DNA from 4 places in the Paenibacillus sp. FSL L8-0502 genome. Region 4 is predicted to be linked to each of the others. Evidence: a T-box and tRNA genes for the amino acid it is inferred to sense, from the RefSeq annotation. Region 4 holds a T-box; the other regions hold tRNA genes.
What was found. The T-box of region 4 lies ahead of leuS (leucine--tRNA ligase). A T-box ahead of a tRNA ligase gene usually reads a tRNA of that ligase, here a tRNA-Leu.
Positions count from the first base shown of each region.

Region 1 (5,087 bases), 1.9 Mb from region 4:
AGTCGTACATATGAAACCACGAATTTTCGGTTTAATAATCATTGTAAATGGTCCCCCTACTTTGGCATTCATTTAATATGGATGGAATGGTTGTCCAGTCATTACTATATAGCAAATCAGCTTGTGGCTCAACATATAACATAGCACTTGAAGGCAGCCGAAGAAAACCGCCGCAAACATCGTAGTCTATAACGCTTTTTTACTCCACTATTCATTTTGAATCATATTCTAACAACATCACATCTTCTCCTTGCTGTTGTCTTATTTTGATATTAGCTCTTCCCCAAGAACACATTAAATCAATTATTTCATTTGCTGTTATACCATATTCCGTTATATAATACTCCACTTTTGGAGGCATCTGATTATACACATGTCTGCCAATGATGCCATCCTTCTCAAGTTCACGGAGCTGCTGTATAAGAACCTTTTGAGAAACGCCTGGAATACTGCGCTGTAATTCACTTGTCCTCTTTCTACCAGACATTAGTAAGCATATGATTAAGGATTTCCACTTACCTCCGATGATCTCAAGTGTTGCTTCTATGCCTAAATTATATTGTTTCATACGACCACCTCTTCAACGCTAAAATAACTAAGTTGATCTGATTAATTCTATAATCCCATATATTTACTCTAAGTACCATGCACACTTTCTAGTAACTATATTACTTTATTGTGTGTATTTACTTTTTTTATAGCGTACAGAATAATAAGACGTACCAACAAAAAACAAATGATGCTATGTAAGAAAGGTGATTTATGATGAAAACTCTCGTGATTTTAGCACATCCGAATATTGAAGATTCCAGAGTAAATCACAGATGGAAACGAGAATTACTTCAGTATACCAATGAAATTACAATTCATGAGATTTATAAAGAGTATCCAAACTGGAGCATTGATGTTTTGAGAGAGCAAAAGTTACTTGAAACACATAGTAATATCATATTTCAATTCCCTTTATATTGGTATAGTTACCCACCTTTATTAAAAAAGTGGTTTGATGATGTTTTTACTCACGGATGGGCTTATGGTTCACAAGGTGATAAGTTAAAAGGAAAGAAGCTAGGGATAGCCATGTCCATCGGCGATAAAAAAGGAAATTACTTACCTACTGGTTCCGTTTCTTTCACTGTTGATGAAGTTATAGCACCTTTTAAAGCAAGCGCAGTACATGTTGGCGCCATAACATTACCCTATTTCGCTGTCTTTGGAGCCTCGTTTCAAGCAAGTGACGAAGACATTAATCAGAGTGCAAAGGATTATATCAAATATATATTTCAGTATAAATAAAATAGTTATAATAGTACACGCATCTTACCCATATAAAAACAGGCTCTTGGTGGCATCCAGCCAATCCAAGAACCTGTAAATGTTAGGCATGATGCGGTCGAGAGGACTCGAACCTCCACGGGGGGTTAGCCCACACGGACCTGAACCGTGCGCGTCTGCCAATTCCGCCACGACCGCATATTATGTATTCACACCGATGTTTTTCAATCACGGTAATTTAGATTATATCTTCCATAGAACATAAAATCAAGCTATTTTTATCTTATATTTTCTATGAATCATTCCCGTAAATATAAGAAAATCACTGGATATCACAAACCAGATATGGTAAAATGGGTTCATCAGGAAAGGAGGTGCGTCAACATCAATAATCACATGTTGAACGTATCCCTTACCCGGTCCGTTATTCTCTAATTTACAGAGTTAACGGAGGCGCGGGATACGGATCAAAGCTTTAATTAAGCGCCACGGGTAGAAAGACCGTCCTCGGACGGTCTTTTTTATTTCAACAACATCTTTCTCATACTTGACTATCGGAATAGGATTACATACTGTGAAAAGAGGCGTTACGATGTCGATTAGACCCGCGAATGTAGAAGAGTTCAAGGAACTGGCAGCCATCTGGCTGGATGCTTCCGTAGAAGCCCACCATTTTATTGCTCCGCAGTATTGGGCATCACAAGCTACTGAGATGGAGAACAGGTACCTTCCCCTCGCTCAAAACTACGTTATCATACAAGATGATCATAGCGTCGGCGGCTTCGTTTCCATGTTGGATGGATACTTGGCGGCTCTATTTATACGTGTTGATTCTCAAAGAAAGGGCTACGGCAAGTTACTATTAGATTGGGTTAAGGAGCAACATGATGAGATTCAATTAAAGGTGTACCAGTCAAACACGAAAGCATTTAACTTTTACACTAAAAATGGATTTACCATTCAAGAGGAATCTGTAGATACCGAAACTGACGAGAAAGAATTCGTGATGAAATGGACACAACATTAACAATAATGAAGCACCAACAGCTTTATAGCACAAAGGCTCTGCTCCCGTAGAAATACGGCTTAAGCAGAGCCTTTTGCTTTTATTTAATACAACTGACTATGTAGTCTCTTATTTAAGCCCATAAACCTCGGTATATAAAATCTTTTTAAACGGAGCAAAATCCTGTTCAGCCAGCGCACCTGGATAGCTCATAATTTGAAGCCGCAGATCAGCCTGTCCTTCTCTTAATGGGGGTTGTACATAGTCAAAATGGTTTAGATGAAACCCCAAACGTTCGTAAAAACCAATCCTTCTCCGTGTCCATTCATCCCCTGGTGGCTCAACCTCCAGTACTACCGGTTTATCAGACTGTGAGATAAAACTACTCATGAGTTTTTTGCCTAATCCGCCACCTCGTATACGGGAATCTACCGCAATGTGCTCTACAAACCGAAAATGCGCGAATTCCCAGCCTGCCAAAAAAGCCACTGCCTTGCCCTGCTCATTCTTTTCAGTGATAATACGATAGCTTGGATGCTTCAGTAAAGCCTTTTGAGCCTCAAACGTCCTGCATTCTGATGCTGGAAAAGAAGACTCCATAATCGCATATATTTCAGAAAAATCGTGTTCATTTATCATATATTCCTAGCTCCTTTACCTCTAAATCCCCCAAATGACAGGCTGTCTTTATTAAGAGGAAGAGGGATGTTTAGACCTTGTTTAATTCCATAAGTGTCAGCAACATATGTTCCAATAACTCTGGAATATCCTCCATCTGATCTTCATTAATTTGTCTGGAAAATCGGAGTTCAATCCTATTTTGGTATGTAGGTGTCTTCTCTCCGTAAATCTGACTAAGCGTTTGTACCGGTCGAAGATCGGGCTTCCAAATTTCGGTCAGTATATTTTCAATCCGCCTGCATTGTGACTCAATATCACGAATTTCCATGTAAAAACTCAGCAACAAGACACATCCCGGAATTTGATCTTTGATTTCCAAAATTTCCGCAGCCAAGTTGTTTAAATCCATCTTTAGTTGAAGTTCTGCCATCACATCCGGCTGTTCCCTCAGTCTGAACTGTACGCCAAATTCACGCGACATCACAGACATTTCCAATCTATCGATCCGCTGAGTAATGTCAATACGTGAATCCAAATTATCCAGATCGTAAACCGCATTTTCCATAGCCACTTTTAAATTATCAAAAACCGTCGGGTCGAACATTTTTCCACCTCCAATTATTGAGTATAACATAGCTTCTGTTACCTCTAAAATAGAATGCCCCTTTTCATGAAAGCATATTAAGATGGAACTTTATAGTATACAGCAAGTTGGTCAATTTATATGTCGAAGTTCGGTGAATAAATTTGTAAAAACACATAATTGTGACAAAAAAATATATATTTTCGTTTATTATTCCAATTTATTGTAATACACTATATAATACTGGATGGGATTAGTAATATATCATATAAATCCCACAAAACAAAAGAAGGGAAGAGATTATTAAATGAAAAAGGCAGTTTTTTCCACACTAGGTCTTGCACTTCTATTAAGCACATCCTCCGCTGTTGCATCTGCTCAAGAAGCTCAAGAAGGAGCACCCGCTTTACAAAAGGAATCTATCCAGCTCTTTGGAAATGGGACTGACAGAGAGCCTAATAACTGGTTCGATGAAGCTAGTGAAATACTGGCAGGAGACGACATCTATGGGGAAATAGGCAAACACATTGATGGAGGTTATGACAATACCGATTATTATAAGTTTAAAGCCTTTCAGTCTGGTTGGTATCAATTTAATATTCAAGGGGACATATACCCTAATACATGGCTGAGACTTGGTTTGGCTGACAGTAACGGACACTTCATTAGATATGCAAATGATCGTGAATACTCTTTAGGTAAAAATCTTGAAGCTGGCAAATGGTACTACCTGGTCGTAGAAACACCCGGTGCTGAGTTAGGACAATTATTCGACTATAAAATTACTTCTACGATCAAGTAGATCAAAGGATAAATTGAAGTTAACAAAAAAACACGATCCTTTTTCAGGACCACATTTTTACCACTTTTAACAACTCCTGTCTTACCACAAACGCAGCTATCCTCGTAGGAGAACTACGGATGAACGCTAACACCTTCTCCGTGCTTATGGCTGGTATAAGCTTCTGCATCATGGAAAATCACCATCTTATAACAAGAATTCTATTATACTCACGTATTGTTATTTCTTTTGTGTATATGATTATTTAGTGAATGATATAGAATAACAACCTAAAATTAATATGTATACTTAATGAATATAAACCAAAAAAGTGAGGGCTCTTATTCATGAAAAAAACATTATTAGCTTCATTAGGTCTTACACTTATGTTGAGTACTACTGCCAGTGTCGCTTTAGCTGCAGAAGCAGATTCTGTACCAGTTGCAAAGGAAACCAACCAACTCTTCGGTAATGGAACTGACAGGGAGCCTAACAATTGGTATGATAAGGCCAGCGAAGTTTGGCTAGGTAGTGATATATACGGAACCATAGGGGAACTCATTGAAGGAAGAGACTATGATACTTACGATATGTATAAATTTAAAGCTTTTCAGACCAAGTGGGTTGATTTTAAAATTGAAGGGGATAAGTATCCTAATGCATGGTTAAATTTGACTCTAACAGATAGCGATGGTCATATGATTAAAACAACAGAAGAAGGACAGAATACTTTAGGTAAAAAACTTGAGGCTGGCAAAGAGTACTACTTAGAAGTGGGAGTGCCAGGCTATGAAATCGGTCAATTGTTCTGGTACAAGATT
Region 1 is NZ_CP151958.1:1,906,498-1,911,584, reverse strand. Features, by position in the region: gene fabV (enoyl-ACP reductase FabV) at 1-42, opposite strand, end outside; gene NSQ57_RS08620 (helix-turn-helix domain-containing protein) at 212-568, opposite strand; gene NSQ57_RS08615 (NAD(P)H-dependent oxidoreductase) at 766-1,296, shown strand; tRNA gene NSQ57_RS08610 (tRNA-Leu) at 1,389-1,473, opposite strand; gene NSQ57_RS08605 (N-acetyltransferase) at 1,868-2,302, shown strand; gene NSQ57_RS08600 (GNAT family N-acetyltransferase) at 2,411-2,920, opposite strand; gene NSQ57_RS08595 (hypothetical protein) at 2,991-3,506, opposite strand; gene NSQ57_RS08590 (hypothetical protein) at 3,793-4,287, shown strand; gene NSQ57_RS08585 (hypothetical protein) at 4,614-5,087, shown strand, end outside.
Region 1: it encodes a tRNA-Leu, which carries the amino acid that the T-box ahead of leuS (leucine--tRNA ligase) is inferred to sense. The anticodon was not compared.

Region 2 (5,087 bases), 2.4 Mb from region 4:
GCTTTATACAGCTTTTCCAGGCTTGCAACCCTTCTTTAAATTGTCTAAAATTTAATTGCTGAATATTGAATGAGGAGAGATGCTATGACCGTTTATGAATATGATGCGCAAACCCTGCAAGGGAAACAAATTCCGTTATCCACATTTGAAGGGAACGTTCTGCTTATCGTGAACACTGCCAGCAAATGTGGGTTAACCCCCCAATACAAAGCGCTACAAGAGCTATATGACCAGTATCATGAACAGGGGCTCGAAATTTTGGGATTTCCCAGCAACCAGTTTGCCAAACAAGAGCCAGGTTCCAGTGAGGAGATCTCCGAGTTTTGCCAGATCAATTATGGTGTCACCTTTCCGATGTTCGCCAAGACAGATGTCAATGGCGATCAAGCACACCCCTTATTTCGCTACCTGACCCAAACAGCTCCGGGGGTATTAGGGTCCAAAGCGATCAAATGGAATTTTACTAAATTCTTAATTACAAGAGAAGGTAACGTATTTAAGCGCTATGCACCGCAAACCACTCCAGATAAGCTGGCGGGAGATATAGAGAAGCTTTTGCAGCAAAACTGACATTCTTCATTATCACAGTTAATAAACGACCTGTTGCAACCGTGGCTTCCGTGGCTAAAGAATATAACGAAAAATACTTAACAAAAAAAAGCATCCTTTCACGTAAACCGTGTCAGGATGCTTTTTTAACTAGGTCTTGCATATAATGCGGTCGAGAGGACTCGAACCTCCACGGGCGTACGCCCACTACCCCCTCAAGATAGCGTGTCTGCCATTCCACCACGACCGCAAATCATAATGTATTGAGGCAACAGATTTATTATACTCTCTCATCAACTATTTGTAAACAAAAATATTATAATTATTTTAACTTACATATTTGAGCGCGATAATATACCGTCCTGCATAAAGATAACCGCTTGCTGAACTATGCATTAATGTTGCCCTTTACGGATTATCAGAACCACCTAGCACTTAACTAAGTAATTAATTTGACAAAATAGCGTATTTACGATTGTAAAAACACGTATAAAAGTGTATCATAGTTTCAGATGGTTAATTCTAACATGTTTACTGATGATTATTATAACACACCAATTATTCCGTAAGAATCCGTAAGGGGCGATTTCTTTTGAACAACAAAATGCCTGTCACCTCCTTCGGGTGGGCCATCAAACAACGGCTTGTCGAACTTCGACTGGATCAGAAAACATTTTGTGAGACACACAATATTCCGCCTTCACGCTTGTCCAATCTGATTCACGGCACCCGCAAAGCACAAAGGTACAGAAAACAAGTTGCTGCAATTCTGAACATCGACGATAACGATTATAAGGAGGCATCGCCACTCTAAATCCAACAAGCATTCCAGTTACATACAGGTCATTCCATATCACCAAGAAACCAAATAAACCCGTAAAGCGAACCCCTCCAGTTCGTTTACGGGTTTTCAACCCAGACAATCTTTAGCCAAAAAATCATTCCGGCTTTGTTTTATCCTTCTCACTTTTTTGCTTACGATATTTCGCAAATTCAACATATTCTAAAATAAAATTCTGTTCTTCCGTCTCAAGATCTTCTGCCTGGCAATTCAGTGGCCCCATCACTCCAAAAAAATAAGCAGCCTTCTGCTCCTGAAGTACGCCTTCTCCCGGCTTAATCCCTTTCATTAACCAATCGAGCGATACATTAAAAAAGTCCGAAATCTGAATTAAATGAGTGGTACCCGGCGTTGTTTTCCCCCTTCTCCAATCACCGAGATTCCCTGAACTGATTTTAAGCTTTTCACAAAATGCCTTCTTGGTCATTCCCCGATCTTTAATCAAAGCTTCAATCCGTTGATAAATAGTTTGATCTCCCAAAATGTTTCCCCTCCGAAACAGTAACTTTTTCTGAAATAATTTTCATTTTTCAGCCTTACTCATTAGTAATCCCCATTAAATCCTAAGCAACCATTACCCCATAGTAGAATTGCGCTGGTTTTTCTCTTTACGAAAGCGGGTAAATTCAATATACTCAAGTATAAAATTTCTTTCCGCCTCACTAAGCGGTTCCCCCTGGCAATTCAGTTGCCCTGAAGCGTCAAAAAAATAAGGGTCTTGCGACTCCTTTAGCACCTCACCCTGTATATCTCGACCCAGCATAATCCAGTCCAGACTCGCATCAAAAAAAGAAGCGATTTCAATAAGTTTATTCGTGCCCGGCGTCGTTTTTCCTCTTTTCCAATCCCCGAAGTTCCCTGTACTAATGCCTAACTGCTGGCAGAACGCCTTTTTCGTCATTCCCCGTTCCTTGATGAGTTCCTCGATGCGATGGTAAATAGATTGCATAGAAGTTCCTTCCTCCCTAGCAGGCTCTCAAATAACGATATCATGTTCTCTGTTCCCATTTCAAAGATCACGTATGCTAAAATTACCGAATTATGTATGTTGGTTTCCATTATACCACAACACGCAACAAAAACCGCCTGTTTTCCGAAGAAAGGGCGGTCTTTAAGCCAGTCCACTTACGCCAATCACGTAGCAGAGTTGTCGATTTTAAGTAAAATATGCTTCAATTCATTCAAAGTTTCACTCAGATGCAATAAATCTTCTTCTGGCAGATACACCAGTCTTTCTTGAATTTTATTGGAGAAGGTATGAAATACCTGTTCACAAAAAGCATCGCCTTCCTGTGTAATCGCCACATTCACGACTCTGCGATCCGAATCACACGACTGGCGGTCAGCCAACCCATGCTCCACCAGTTTGTCCAGAAGAGGAGTCATGTTCGGACGTGAGACATTGAGCTGTTTGGATAAATCAGATACCGTAGACGAACGTACTTCACGCAGGAGCATTAGCACCTGAAAGTTATTAGGCGACAAGTGTAATGGGAAATCGAGCGGACCGTAGGTGAAAAATTTCTTCTTCACAATCGGAAACAAGCCCAAAATATTTTCTGATATATTTCCTAACAGTTGAGTGTCCATATTTTTCACCGTCACTTCATAAGTTTATACTTATCATTCTATAACATTATGGCGTTATATTATACTATGGAATCATTATTTCATCATAATCATTACTTTATTACATCATTACACAAATAAAAAAAGCCTCTACCGCGAGAGACTTTTCCGTTCATTCCATTGATGCGGTCGAGAGGACTCGAACCTCCACGAGCGTACGCTCACTACCCCCTCAAGATAGCGTGTCTGCCATTCCACCACGACCGCATAACAAAATATAAATGGTGAGCCATGAAGGACTCGAACCTTCGACACCCTGATTAAAAGTCAGGTGCTCTACCAACTGAGCTAATGGCTCATGCTGTTCATCCAAGCTGTCCGCCATTAGACCAGACCTCAGGAATTTCCCTTAAGCATGCAACATGTAGTCTATAAAGACAACAATGACCCGTAGGGGATTCGAACCCCTGTTACCTCCGTGAAAGGGAGGTGTCTTAACCCCTTGACCAACGGGCCTTATTATTATGCGCCAACTTGGCGACAAGAAAGAGTATATCAAATAGAATAACAAATGGCAATACTTATTTTTGAAATTTTAAAAAAAGCAGTTTTTATCATTATAAAATGCATGTTCACTTACATTAACTTATCTATAATCATCTAATCCCTGAAAAATTATGATAAATGATTGCAATATCACTTATGTTTACTTATAATCACTTACGAGATACCGAAATCATTATGTATCCGAGGAGCTTTCTATGTATCAGGAAGAACGAATGTTAAAAATCGTTGATTACTTACAGCTTCACAAGCGTATTTCGGTGGATGATATTTGTGAAATTTTTAATGTTTCACGGGATACGGCCCGTCGAGACCTGGTAAAACTTGAGGAGCATCAAAAAATTATTCGCACCCGCGGCGGCGCCCTTCTCCCTAAACTGCATCACGATCCAATTGGAAATTATAACGAAAGACTGCTTACTGTATCTGAGGAGAAACAAGTGATCGGACAATTGGCTGCCAACATGGTACGAGATAGGGATCGTATTATATTGGATTCCTCTACCACCGTACAGGCGTGTGCAGAAAGACTGAATGTGCAGGAATGTTCGGTTATCACCAATTCAATTAATCAGGCTGACGTACTATCTGGAAAAGACGGTGTCTCCATTCATCTGTTGGGAGGCCGCCTGCAAAAAGAACACCGATATGTATATGGCTCGTCCGTAATCGCCACTTTGTCTCACTATTTTGTAGACAAAGCTTTTATCGGGATTGGAGGCATATCATCTCACGGACTAAGCCTGATTCATGAAGAAGACGGTATGCTGAAGCATCAGATGATGAAACAGGCGGATCAGGTGATCATCCTTGCGGACCATTCGAAATTCGGAATTAATTTCCCGTATCGTTTTGCTGATTTATCTGAAGTTAATATCGTGATCACCGATCGCTTGCCAGAACCAGCAATGCTGGAAATTTTGCAACATCATGATATTGAAGTTGTTGTCCCCTCATAAAATATGAAACTGCTTAGCTAGAACTCAAGATTTATCACAGAGATATCGAAAGACAGGAGTTGGAGAGAAATGAAACTGTTTGCGATTGATATGGATGGAACACTGCTGAACGAGGAAGGAAAAATAAGCAAAGTGAACGCGGAGGCTATACGCCAAGCACAAAAGCAAGGCGTTCAGGTGACAATTGCCACTGGTAGAGCCGCTTATGACGCCTGGACAAAGCTAGAGGAAGCAGAACTTATAACTCCCGTCATTGGAGCAAACGGAGCAACCGTACACGATGTGCATCGTCGTCAGTTAACCTCTACTCCTATAGGCCGCAGTGAAACGTTTGAAGTGCTGAACTGGCTGCACGACAACGACTTTTACTATGAGGTCATGACAGACCGCGCTATTTATTCTCCACAAAACGGACATCAGCTACTTGCTGTTGAAATGGATCGATTGCTGAGCGCCAACCCGGATATTTCGCTGGATACATTATTACACGCAGCCGAAAAACAATATGAACAGACCGGACATACCCGCATCGCTTCATATGAGGACATTCCACTGGATGTAGAGATTTATAACGTGCTCTGTTTCTCCTTTGATCAAGCCAAATT
Region 2 is NZ_CP151958.1:1,488,746-1,493,832, reverse strand. Features, by position in the region: gene NSQ57_RS06700 (glutathione peroxidase) at 85-570, shown strand; tRNA gene NSQ57_RS06695 (tRNA-Leu) at 717-799, opposite strand; gene NSQ57_RS06690 (hypothetical protein) at 1,142-1,363, shown strand; gene NSQ57_RS06685 (helix-turn-helix transcriptional regulator) at 1,488-1,871, opposite strand; gene NSQ57_RS06680 (helix-turn-helix transcriptional regulator) at 1,965-2,339, opposite strand; gene NSQ57_RS06675 (MarR family transcriptional regulator) at 2,525-2,980, opposite strand; tRNA gene NSQ57_RS06670 (tRNA-Leu) at 3,144-3,226, opposite strand; tRNA gene NSQ57_RS06665 (tRNA-Lys) at 3,242-3,317, opposite strand; tRNA gene NSQ57_RS06660 (tRNA-Glu) at 3,404-3,475, opposite strand; gene NSQ57_RS06655 (DeoR/GlpR family DNA-binding transcription regulator) at 3,721-4,482, shown strand; gene NSQ57_RS06650 (Cof-type HAD-IIB family hydrolase) at 4,552-5,087, shown strand, end outside.
Region 2: it encodes a tRNA-Leu, which carries the amino acid that the T-box ahead of leuS (leucine--tRNA ligase) is inferred to sense. The anticodon was not compared.

Region 3 (5,087 bases), 1.9 Mb from region 4:
CATAAGGAACATCCTTAATTGCTGCTGTCACCTTAGCGTGTACTTCTTCATCCGTCATATTAGCCTTAATTGCTCCGGGTCCGAGCCATTCGGGCTTTCCCTGTTTTGGCTCCATTGGAAGATGGACGATGACGTCATGACCACGCTTATGCGCTTCCATAGCGTCCTGCTTGGTTGTAGGCAGGAAGGGCATCACAGCAACAGTAATCTTAACGGGTAAATTTAAAATTTGCTCAGTCCCTTTCATATTGTTTCCCAGATCGTCAATAATGACAGCAACCATCCTTTGCGACTCGTCCTGTTTGTCTATTGCTTCTGCAACACCAGTACTACAGACCATGAATAACATGCATACCGAAATACAGAGTACTACGGTTCTTCGCATTTTGGAGCTTGAATGGAATACAGGTACATAAGCTGGCTCTTTCCGGCCGCGCGATGCCTTTAAAGCCTTTTTTATTATATTTCTCATGTGCAGCTTCCGTCGTGTACTCATTGCGGGTCAGCCTCCTTCTCTGTCCCTTCATTGTGTGAGTAACCTCGTCTAAATATGTATAAGGCAGACCAGGAATACTCCCTGATCTGCCTTATCGTGCGTAGAAACGTATGTTAAAGCGGCTTACCAGTTCTTATCCATAAATTCATCACGGCCTGATTGAGCCCGATCTTCCTTATAGTGCTTCACGTTTTTCTTGTGGTAATCCTGATGATAATCCTCTGCCGGATAAAAAATAGAAGCTGGAAGGATCTCCGTTACAATTGGCTTATCAAAGCGTCCACTTTGTGCCAACTGCTCCTTGGACTGCTGCGCAAGCTTCCTTTGCTGCTCTGTATGATAAAAAATTGCGGGTTTATACTGTGTGCCCCTGTCCTGAAATTGACCTTCCCCGTCAGTAGGGTCTGTTTGTGGCCAATATAATTCGAGCAGCTTTTCATAAGGAAACAGCTCAGGCTCAAACGTAATCTGCACCACTTCGTAGTGGCCTGTAGTTCCTGTTTTAACCTGCTCGTAGGTGGGATCGGGACTTGTTCCTCCAGTGTATCCTGACACAATGCCATGAATGCCCGGCTGCTCTTCAAATGGAGTCACCATACACCAGAAGCATCCACCTGCAAAAGTCGCTTTCTCCATCTTACATCCAACCTTTCAATAACTTCATCATAAAATTTTCTATCATATCTGGAAATCCATAGTTTGCGTGAAGACAAGAAACTTGTTCAGCTTAAACTATGAGCAATTCCTCAGAAATATAAGAAAAAGGTCTCTAAAACTGCTACGAGAGCAATTCTATAGACCTTTTCTAATGGATGCGGTCGAGAGGACTCGAACCTCCACGGGGGGTTAGCCCACACGGACCTGAACCGTGCGCGTCTGCCAATTCCGCCACGACCGCATATAAATTATCGTTTATCCTCGAAAGATCAATCTTTCTTAGCGACAAGATAGATCATACCATGCACATATCAAGATGTCAAACCTTTTATGTTCGTTAATTTCCTCTTGATAAAAAAGGAATAATAAACTAAAATAAGAACATAGGTTCTCGGGAATGAATGTTCCTTTTCTTCAATCGTTTATGAATTATCATCACATTTTCCTAAGGCGGTGAATGGTAATGACCTCTTTGGATACTACTCAGCATGAATGGTCTCTTGTGAAAAGTTATCTGCTCCTTACCTTTATTCAAAAAGTATTTGAGCGGGACAGCCTAATTCTTGAAGAAAGCGGTATGCTGAAAACCCCTGATCTTTATGTCGAAATGGTTAACGCAGGTGTAGATCGTACCGGAATCCTACTGTCTGAAGTAAAACATGAATTTAATAAATATCGCATTCATGTTCTGGACATACAACAAAACCACTCCGGCGTTCACGCCACCTATATAAGTAAAGGCAATAAAGAGCAGTTCAGTATGGCAATGCCAGCATTCCGAAAAGAAATGTATGAGCGGATGCGAGCATATCTGGGGCTCTCAACCTCTATGCCCCATACATCTGCCCTTCCTTTACTAGAGAAACATCACGCCGAATTACCAAACAATTCAACTTCCACCCCCCTACGCATCGTTGATCGAAGTTTGGTTACATCCTCTTTGGCCTATAAGCGTAAAACGTCCCGCCCTGCTGCTGTTGCCACAAGCAGAAGAGCATAATCCCCGCACAATAAACACGCAAAAAAAAGCTTCCGCAGACACCAACTGTGCTCGGAAGCTCCTTTCCATATCCATCATATATCCAAATCGATCTATAACCGCTAAGATGAAGCATAAGCATATCTATTAATGATTCGCTTTATTGCAACGCCTTCTGTACACGCGTAACCCCTTGACTTAGAGCATGTCCTCCACCTACCGCTGCGGCTACAGCAATGGTCTCCATAATTTCCTGATCACTAGCTCCTTTGGACCGCGCCTCGTCTACGTGATAAAACGTGCATACTTCATTGTTGGCAAATAAGCCAATGCCTAGTGCAATCAGTTGCTTGGTTTTCTCATCTAAGCTGCCGGCTTGAAAGCACTCTCCGGTAAAGCGATGATATGCATGAACTACCTCGGGCAACTGATCTTCCAAATGGCTGATTTGATCCTTATATGCATGTACTTTCTCGTCCATAACCGTCATTGACACAGCACGTCCTCTCTGTTGGATTTTCCTTCATTACTGTGTCCGATTTAGAGTTTCTGTATGCCTAATGAATCACCCAGTTATTTTTATCCAACACCCATTTGGAACCCATTCCTAATCCAGATCTATCGGATTGTGACGTGGCTCGCTGAACGGCTGATATGTATAGCTGCGATCCAATTTGACCACACGTCGATTCTGGCGGCGAATAAGCACCTGTTCATCATCCCATGCCAGTACAATGCCAACAACATCGTTGGTCTCCAATCCATCGCGTACGACACGCACCTTTTCACCGGAGAGTCGATAAGCATCCAATTCTTCGTCCATAATCATCCTTGTCCCCTCCTTATACACTTTTTTTAATAACACAGCGACCATGATTCTATGCATGAAAAAGTTTAAAAAGAGACCTAAATGAATCATTTAGGTCTCTTCTCACTTACTACTTATATGGATTGCCAACAGAGCGACAAATTATCCCGACTGATTTACACTGTGATCATGTTCTTTTGTATCGTTCTTCTCGTACCAGAAGTCCAGCACTTGTGCAGACAACACTCGCTGATCTACATACTCCACTTGGTGAGCAGTAAATTCTTCTTTCCAAGAGAAGGACAATTCTTCGCATAGGTTAACCAACGTCAACAACTCAGACCAGGCCACATAGCGTTTATACCAAAAAAACTGAGGATGTTCAATCATATAGGGATACAAATCGTCAAATTCCGTATGCTTACAATCCAAGGCACGCTCAAAGTGTACTTTAGCCGCTGCCAGTTTTTCCAGAAAAAACTGTTCGGTCAATTGTTCTTTCCCCATGTTGCTGCCTCCTCTCCAAAACCTTAACTATATTATAAGCGAAATTGAAGCTCATGCAAAGGTTATTATTAGAAATAAGGAACAGGAGTTTTGAATTGTTACTATTCAGCAAACTCAATCTTACCGTCCACTAACGACGAAATTTTGACCAATGACTCTACACGAATACCCTGCTCACGGATGGTTCTCGCTCCGGCCTGAAAGCTTTTTTCCACCGCGACACCGAATCCAACCAACTCAGCTCCGGAGCGTTGAATGATTTTAACCATGCCTCGCGCCGCATCACCATTAGCGATAATATCATCAATGAAAAGAACACGATCATCTTCGTGAATAAATTGACGAGACAGCATAATATCCGTAACAATACCTTTAGTAAACGAAGGTACGCGTTCACACAGCGCGTCTGGATCAGCTAGTAGGGTCTTTTTACGACGAGCGAATACCAACGGGACACCCAATTCCAAAGCTGTCGCAAACCCGATGGCAATGCCTGAGGACTCCACGGTCACTACTCTGGTAATCTTCTCTTCTCGGAAACGTGCTGCGAACTCTCGTCCCATTGCCATTGTCAATTCCGGATCAACTTGGTGATTAAGCAAACCATCCAGCTTCAGTACCTGATCTGATGCAATCACGCCTTCATTTATAATTCGTTCCTTTAATACTTCCATTACATGACCTCCCACGGCATTCCTATGCGGTAAAAGTACCATACTTCACCCGCCGCTTTCAAGCTATAGCTGCTTTCCATGCGGTCATGTGACATTTTTTTTACGCTTGTTCCAGAACCATGCGGTGATTCCTCCCACAACGATTAAAAGAATAACGACCAGCCCTACCCGATGCGTCACCTTCTCCATTAGCTTCGCCACCTGCTCCCAATGCATGCCCACCGCATGTCCAATCCCCAAAAATGTACCGCACCACAGCAAAGCTCCTGCTGATGCATAACAGATATAGCGAAAAACGCCTAGACGGGTTGTACCTGCCAGATATGAGGATACATGTCTCAAGCCGGGGACAAAATATCCGAACAGGATTCCCCAGGTACCATAGCGCCCAAACCAATTTTCAGAAGAGGCAATCCTAGAAGGCGTAAGCCTCACCCATTTTCCGTATCGATGCAAAAGTGGTTTTCCCAGCAGACGCCCTAGTGTGTAGCTAAGCATCATACCCGTCATACTACCGAAAAATGTGACTGCCAGTGCAGCAATGAAGTTGTAGTGCCCTTGAGACACGAGCCCGCCGAAGGCAATCATTAGCACTTCGTCGGGTATCGGCATACCCGCTACTCCAAGTGCAAGCAAGCCGAACATTGCCAAATATCCGTATTCCAGTATCCATGCAAGGATTTGACCCATAAATTACGCTCCCGTCAAGCTATTCATTAATTCACTTTAATTATTTTCAGTCTCATCCAGTCATGTCCTATTTCAGTTGAACATAGTTTGTATTATATGCTCGCTGCAGCGTTATTCAAGCAGGCAAGGAGGGACTGGGGATGAAACGTAATATTCATGTTTTTCAGATTGCTTTTACATACATCGGTACAATCGTCGGTGCCGGATTTGCTACCGGACAAGAAATTCTGCAATTTTTTACGCAGTATGGTCGTTGGGCTACACTCACTATTATGC
Region 3 is NZ_CP151958.1:1,992,645-1,997,731, reverse strand. Features, by position in the region: gene NSQ57_RS09050 (divergent polysaccharide deacetylase family protein) at 1-496, opposite strand, end outside; gene msrA (peptide-methionine (S)-S-oxide reductase MsrA) at 620-1,132, opposite strand; tRNA gene NSQ57_RS09040 (tRNA-Leu) at 1,310-1,394, opposite strand; gene NSQ57_RS09035 (hypothetical protein) at 1,617-2,153, shown strand; gene NSQ57_RS09030 (carboxymuconolactone decarboxylase family protein) at 2,293-2,622, opposite strand; gene NSQ57_RS09025 (hypothetical protein) at 2,740-2,961, opposite strand; gene NSQ57_RS09020 (hypothetical protein) at 3,103-3,447, opposite strand; gene NSQ57_RS09015 (xanthine phosphoribosyltransferase) at 3,549-4,121, opposite strand; gene NSQ57_RS09010 (DedA family protein) at 4,206-4,811, opposite strand; gene NSQ57_RS09005 (hypothetical protein) at 4,952-5,087, shown strand, end outside.
Region 3: it encodes a tRNA-Leu, which carries the amino acid that the T-box ahead of leuS (leucine--tRNA ligase) is inferred to sense. The anticodon was not compared.

Region 4 (5,087 bases):
CAGCGTTTCGAGGAAATACATGTACAACGTGCCTATGACCCAGACTGGATGAAGGCAGAATTGTCCAAAGCGGGTTTTCGCGATGTGAAGGTATATGCGGATTTTGAATGGGTAGAAGCAGAAGATGACGCGGCGAGACTGTTTTATGTTGCTGTAAAATAGCAAAGATTCATTGAACGAATATGGGAAAAAAAAGACGCTTTTCATGATGACATGAAGGGCGTCTTTTTGCACTTATATATTCACTTTATAGTTCAACTGAAGCTCATCACCCGGTACACCCCGAATGCCCCAGTTCTGTTTGGGTGTTTCAAATATAGTAATCTCAAGATCCTGTGGAGAAATACCCAAAAGATCGTTAATTCTTTGGAATAACAGGCTAATGAGTTGCTTCTTAGCTTCTATCGTTCTGCCTTCAAAGATACTGATTTCAATAATGGTGTACGCCTCAGAGCGACCATCGGCATATATAAAATCTTCCTGATCCATAGGAAAAAAACGATGAAACCTCTTGTCAGGAGGATATTTGAACGCATCCACCACAGCAGAATGAATCACCTCTGAAAGTTGCTTTTTGATTGGATTTAGAGTCTCTTTTATTCCGTAAATTTTAATTTGTGCCATGTCTCAGCTCACCTTTCTTATCTCAACTCATCTCAGCTTGAAGCGATTTAACTCGGAATTATTATAAAACATTCGTATGCATGTGTCATGAAAATTTAGTATGGAGAGGGCTCTTAACACCAAAGGTAGTCCTTATTTGACTTTTTTCGCGGTTTTCAATATAATAGTGCCATTATTAACGGTTAAACAATCGCTGATGAGGAGTAGTAGCTTTGTCTGGACATGTAGAGAGCCGGCGGGTGGTGCAAGCCGGTTGACAGCACAAAGTGAACTCGCCTCGGAGATATGCGTCCAACGCAGGAACGCCCTATACTGGTGCTTGTATCCTGTTATTAACCCGCATCGGATCACCTCCGTTATCAGGTGCAAAGGGAGTAGAACGCGAAGAACGCTTTCTGCTAACTAGGGTGGTACCACGGGAATATAACCTCTCGTCCCTAGCGCTGACACGCTACGGGATGCAGAGGTTTTTTTGTTGCATACCGTTTGAGGAGGAAAAGACAATGACAGACACACAGCCGAAGCACGGCTATCAACCGCAAAGTATTGAACCAAAATGGCAGAAATATTGGGATGAGAACAAGACGTTCCGCACCGGGGAAGAACCGGGCAAACCGAAGTTTTATGCTTTGGATATGTTTCCGTACCCATCTGGAGCCGGCCTGCATGTAGGCCACCCGGAGGGCTACACAGCTACGGATATTGTTTCACGTTATAAAAGAATGCGCGGCTACAACGTACTGCATCCGATGGGTTGGGACGCCTTCGGTCTGCCTGCGGAGCAGCATGCGCTGGATACAGGGGAGCACCCACGCGAAATTACGGTGAAAAACGTAAATAACTTCCGCCGTCAAATCAAATCGCTCGGCTTCTCCTACGACTGGGATCGTGAAATCAGCACGACGGATCCTGATTATTACAAATGGACACAATGGATCTTCATCCAGCTGTACAAGCGCGGCCTTGCATATGTAGCTGAAGTACCTGTGAACTGGTGCCCAGCGCTGGGAACGGTGCTGGCGAATGAAGAAGTTATTGACGGTAAGAGTGAGCGTGGCGGTCATCCGGTCGTCCGTAAACCAATGCGTCAATGGATGCTGAAAATTACGGAATACGCGGATCGTCTGCTGGATGATCTGGAGGAACTGGATTGGTCTGAGAGTATTAAGGATATGCAACGGAACTGGATCGGTAAGTCTACCGGGGCAGAGGTTCGTTTTCCGATTGAGGGCTATGACGAGCAACTCACAGTATTTACAACTCGCCCAGATACACTGTTCGGCGCAAGCTACTGTGTGCTGGCACCAGAGCAGGAATTGGTGGATATTATCACTACGCCTGAGCAAAAGGATGCTGTACAACAGTACCGTGAACAAGCTGCTCGTAAAAGCGATCTGGAGCGTACGGATCTGGCCAAGGATAAAACAGGCGTATTCACAGGAGCTTATGCAGTGAACCCAGTGAACGGCGAAAAGCTGCCGATCTGGATTGCTGACTATGTACTGGCAGGCTACGGAACTGGAGCGATTATGGCTGTACCTGCTCACGATACGCGTGACTGGGAATTTGCCAAGCAATTCGGATTGAATATCATTGAGGTTGTCCAAGGTGGAGATGTGGCTAATGAGCCATATACTGAGGATGGACCACACGTGAATTCAGGCCCGCTGAATGGACTTACCAACGAGGACGCGATTCCGAAGATGATTGAATGGCTGGAAGCCGAGGGCAAAGGACACGGCAAAGTCACCTACCGCCTGCGTGACTGGCTGTTCAGCCGTCAACGCTATTGGGGCGAGCCGATTCCGGTAATTCATCTGGAGGATGGAACGATCAAAACGGTTCCTGAGGACCAACTTCCGCTCGTACTGCCGGAGATGGACAATATTAAGCCTTCAGGTACAGGTGAATCCCCGCTGGCGAACGCAACAGATTGGGTGGAAACCATTGATCCTGAGACAGGTATGAAAGCACGTCGCGAGACGAATACAATGCCGCAATGGGCAGGAAGTTGCTGGTATTACCTGCGCTTTATTGATCCGAAAAATGACAAAGAGCTTGTATCCAAAGAGAAACAACGTGAATGGATGCCTGTTGATTTGTATATTGGCGGAGCTGAACATGCGGTTCTTCACTTGCTGTATGCCCGTTTCTGGCATAAGGTATTGTATGATATCGGCGTAGTGGAAACGAAAGAGCCTTTTTATAAGCTGGTCAACCAGGGTATGATTTTGGGCAACAACAATGAAAAAATGAGTAAATCACGCGGTAATGTCATTAATCCTGATGATATTGTCAATACGTTTGGCGCCGATACGCTGCGTATTTATGAGATGTTTATGGGGCCGCTGGAAGCGACCAAGCCATGGAATGAGAATGGGGTAGAGGGAGCACATCGTTTTCTGTCCCGCGTATGGCGCCTGTTTGTTTCCGAGGATGGTAGCCTGAACGATAAAATTACAAATGACGGCGGTAGCGATGAGTTCAATCGTACTTGGCATAAAACGCTGAAAAAAGTAACTGAAGATCTGGATGCACTGCGCTTCAATACAGCGATCAGCCAGCTGATGATCTTCACCAACGATGCATATAAAGCAGACCTTCTGCCGCGTGCAGCAATGGAAAACTTCGTGCAAATGCTGTCGCCGCTTGCACCCCATCTGGCCGAGGAATTGTGGCAGCTGCTGGGGCACAATGATAGCATTACCTACGCGGCTTGGCCTGCTTATGATGAAGCATGGACGGTGGACGCCGAAGTGGAAATTGTTGTGCAAGTGAATGGTAAAATTGTGCAGCGTGCAACGATTGCCAAGGATCTTGATGCTAAAGCGATGGAAGCATTCGCTGTGTCGTTGGACAATGTTCAGCAGGCACTGGCCGGCAAAACGATCCGCAAGGTAATTGCTGTTCCAGGTAAGCTGGTTAATATTGTTGCCGGTTAATTGGCTTTAATCCGAAGGAGACATCTATCTTTTGCATGTCCTCTTCATATTTGTTGTGCGTTACCTGTATCAGCTCGGGAAAGACACTATGCAGGCTGATGTCCAACAGTGCGAGAGCTTCGGCGGTAATACCTCCGGGAACCGCTACTCTGGCCTGTAACTCGGCTGGTGTCATCCCGCCTTCCGTGAGCAGCTTTCCAGTGCCGATGATCATTTCACCGGCCAGAGCGCATAGCTCCGTACGGTCCATACCTGTAGCTTGAACTGCGGCTTGAATCCACTGGTCCATAAAAAAGGCCAAGAAAGCAGGACCGCAACTCGAAAAATCCGACGTGATCCGAGTATAAGATTCTTTAACCCGAATCGGCCTGCTGATGTGGGACATAAGCTCTTCCAGAAGGAAGCGGTCCTCCTCTGTAATCCGGCTTCCATGGATGCATAATGAGGCTCCGCTGCCTACTTGGTGGGTGATACTGGGGATAATTTTGGACACTTTAGCTTTCAGTGCATGCTCTAAAATACGAATCTGCACCGGGCTTGTGATAGATACGACGATTTGCTCTTCTGTAATGACGTTGCGTATTTCATCCGTTACGGCTTTTGATTCCAGCGGCTTCACACAGATAAACAGAACATCGCTTTCCGCTGCCGTTTCACGGTTGCTTTGGACTGCATGCAAACCTGGATAACGACGGGCTAGCTCGGTTACCTTGGAATGCGTTCGATTACTTGCTGATATTTGCTGCGGCTTGAGTGCGTTAGAATGAATAAAAGACTGAATTAGCAGACTTCCCATGCTGCCAGTCCCGATAAATCCAACTTTCATTGTTCAACGTCCTCCTTTCATACTTTGCGGTATAGACGCTGTGCTGTCAGCTGTCATTCTTCTTAGTGTATGCGCCTGGTCTTGGCCGACATGACGAATTTTATGTCTGAGCATGTTAGATCGTGCCCGGGGTCGTACCACTTTATTGTAAAAATGCTCACAGCGAGACCGTATGGAGGTTGTTTACACCCTCCGGCTAAACGGGAATTGGACAGACGTGCTCTGTTTGATAGAGGCGGTGTTTTCAGTCGGCTCAATTTCTCGAATCCATGTGGAGTAGGGGACGATACGGAAATGAAACGCGTATGGACAGGAACAGCGATAACGCTTGCTGTAATCGGCAGTGGACTTATTTTATTTGCCGGAGGACAGCGTTCTGAGCCGCAAGAAGAGTGGACTTTACTTAACCATAAGGTGGAGCAGGCTGTGGCGATGGATTCAGAGCCAAATGAGTCGCAGCGCAGCAGTGACTTTGCCCAGGAAAAGCCTGCTGTAAAAGAACCTTCAGACAAAGCTGAGCGTAGTAGGATTGCTGAAACCGCTGATAAAGTGATACGCGATACTGTGCAGATTTCTACTGGTGCATCTGCTGCTGTGAGCGAAAACTCTATTGCGGGAAATTCGAATACCGAGAAGCAGTCAGGTGTTGCAGATCCAAGCTCAGACACAGGTATTGTCAGTTCGAGTGGTGCAAC
Region 4 is NZ_CP151958.1:3,849,122-3,854,208, reverse strand. Features, by position in the region: gene NSQ57_RS16680 (class I SAM-dependent methyltransferase) at 1-162, shown strand, start outside; gene NSQ57_RS16675 (tautomerase family protein) at 235-624, opposite strand; T-box leader at 809-1,066, shown strand; gene leuS (leucine--tRNA ligase) at 1,128-3,566, shown strand; gene comER (late competence protein ComER) at 3,547-4,392, opposite strand; gene NSQ57_RS16660 (ComEA family DNA-binding protein) at 4,687-5,087, shown strand, end outside.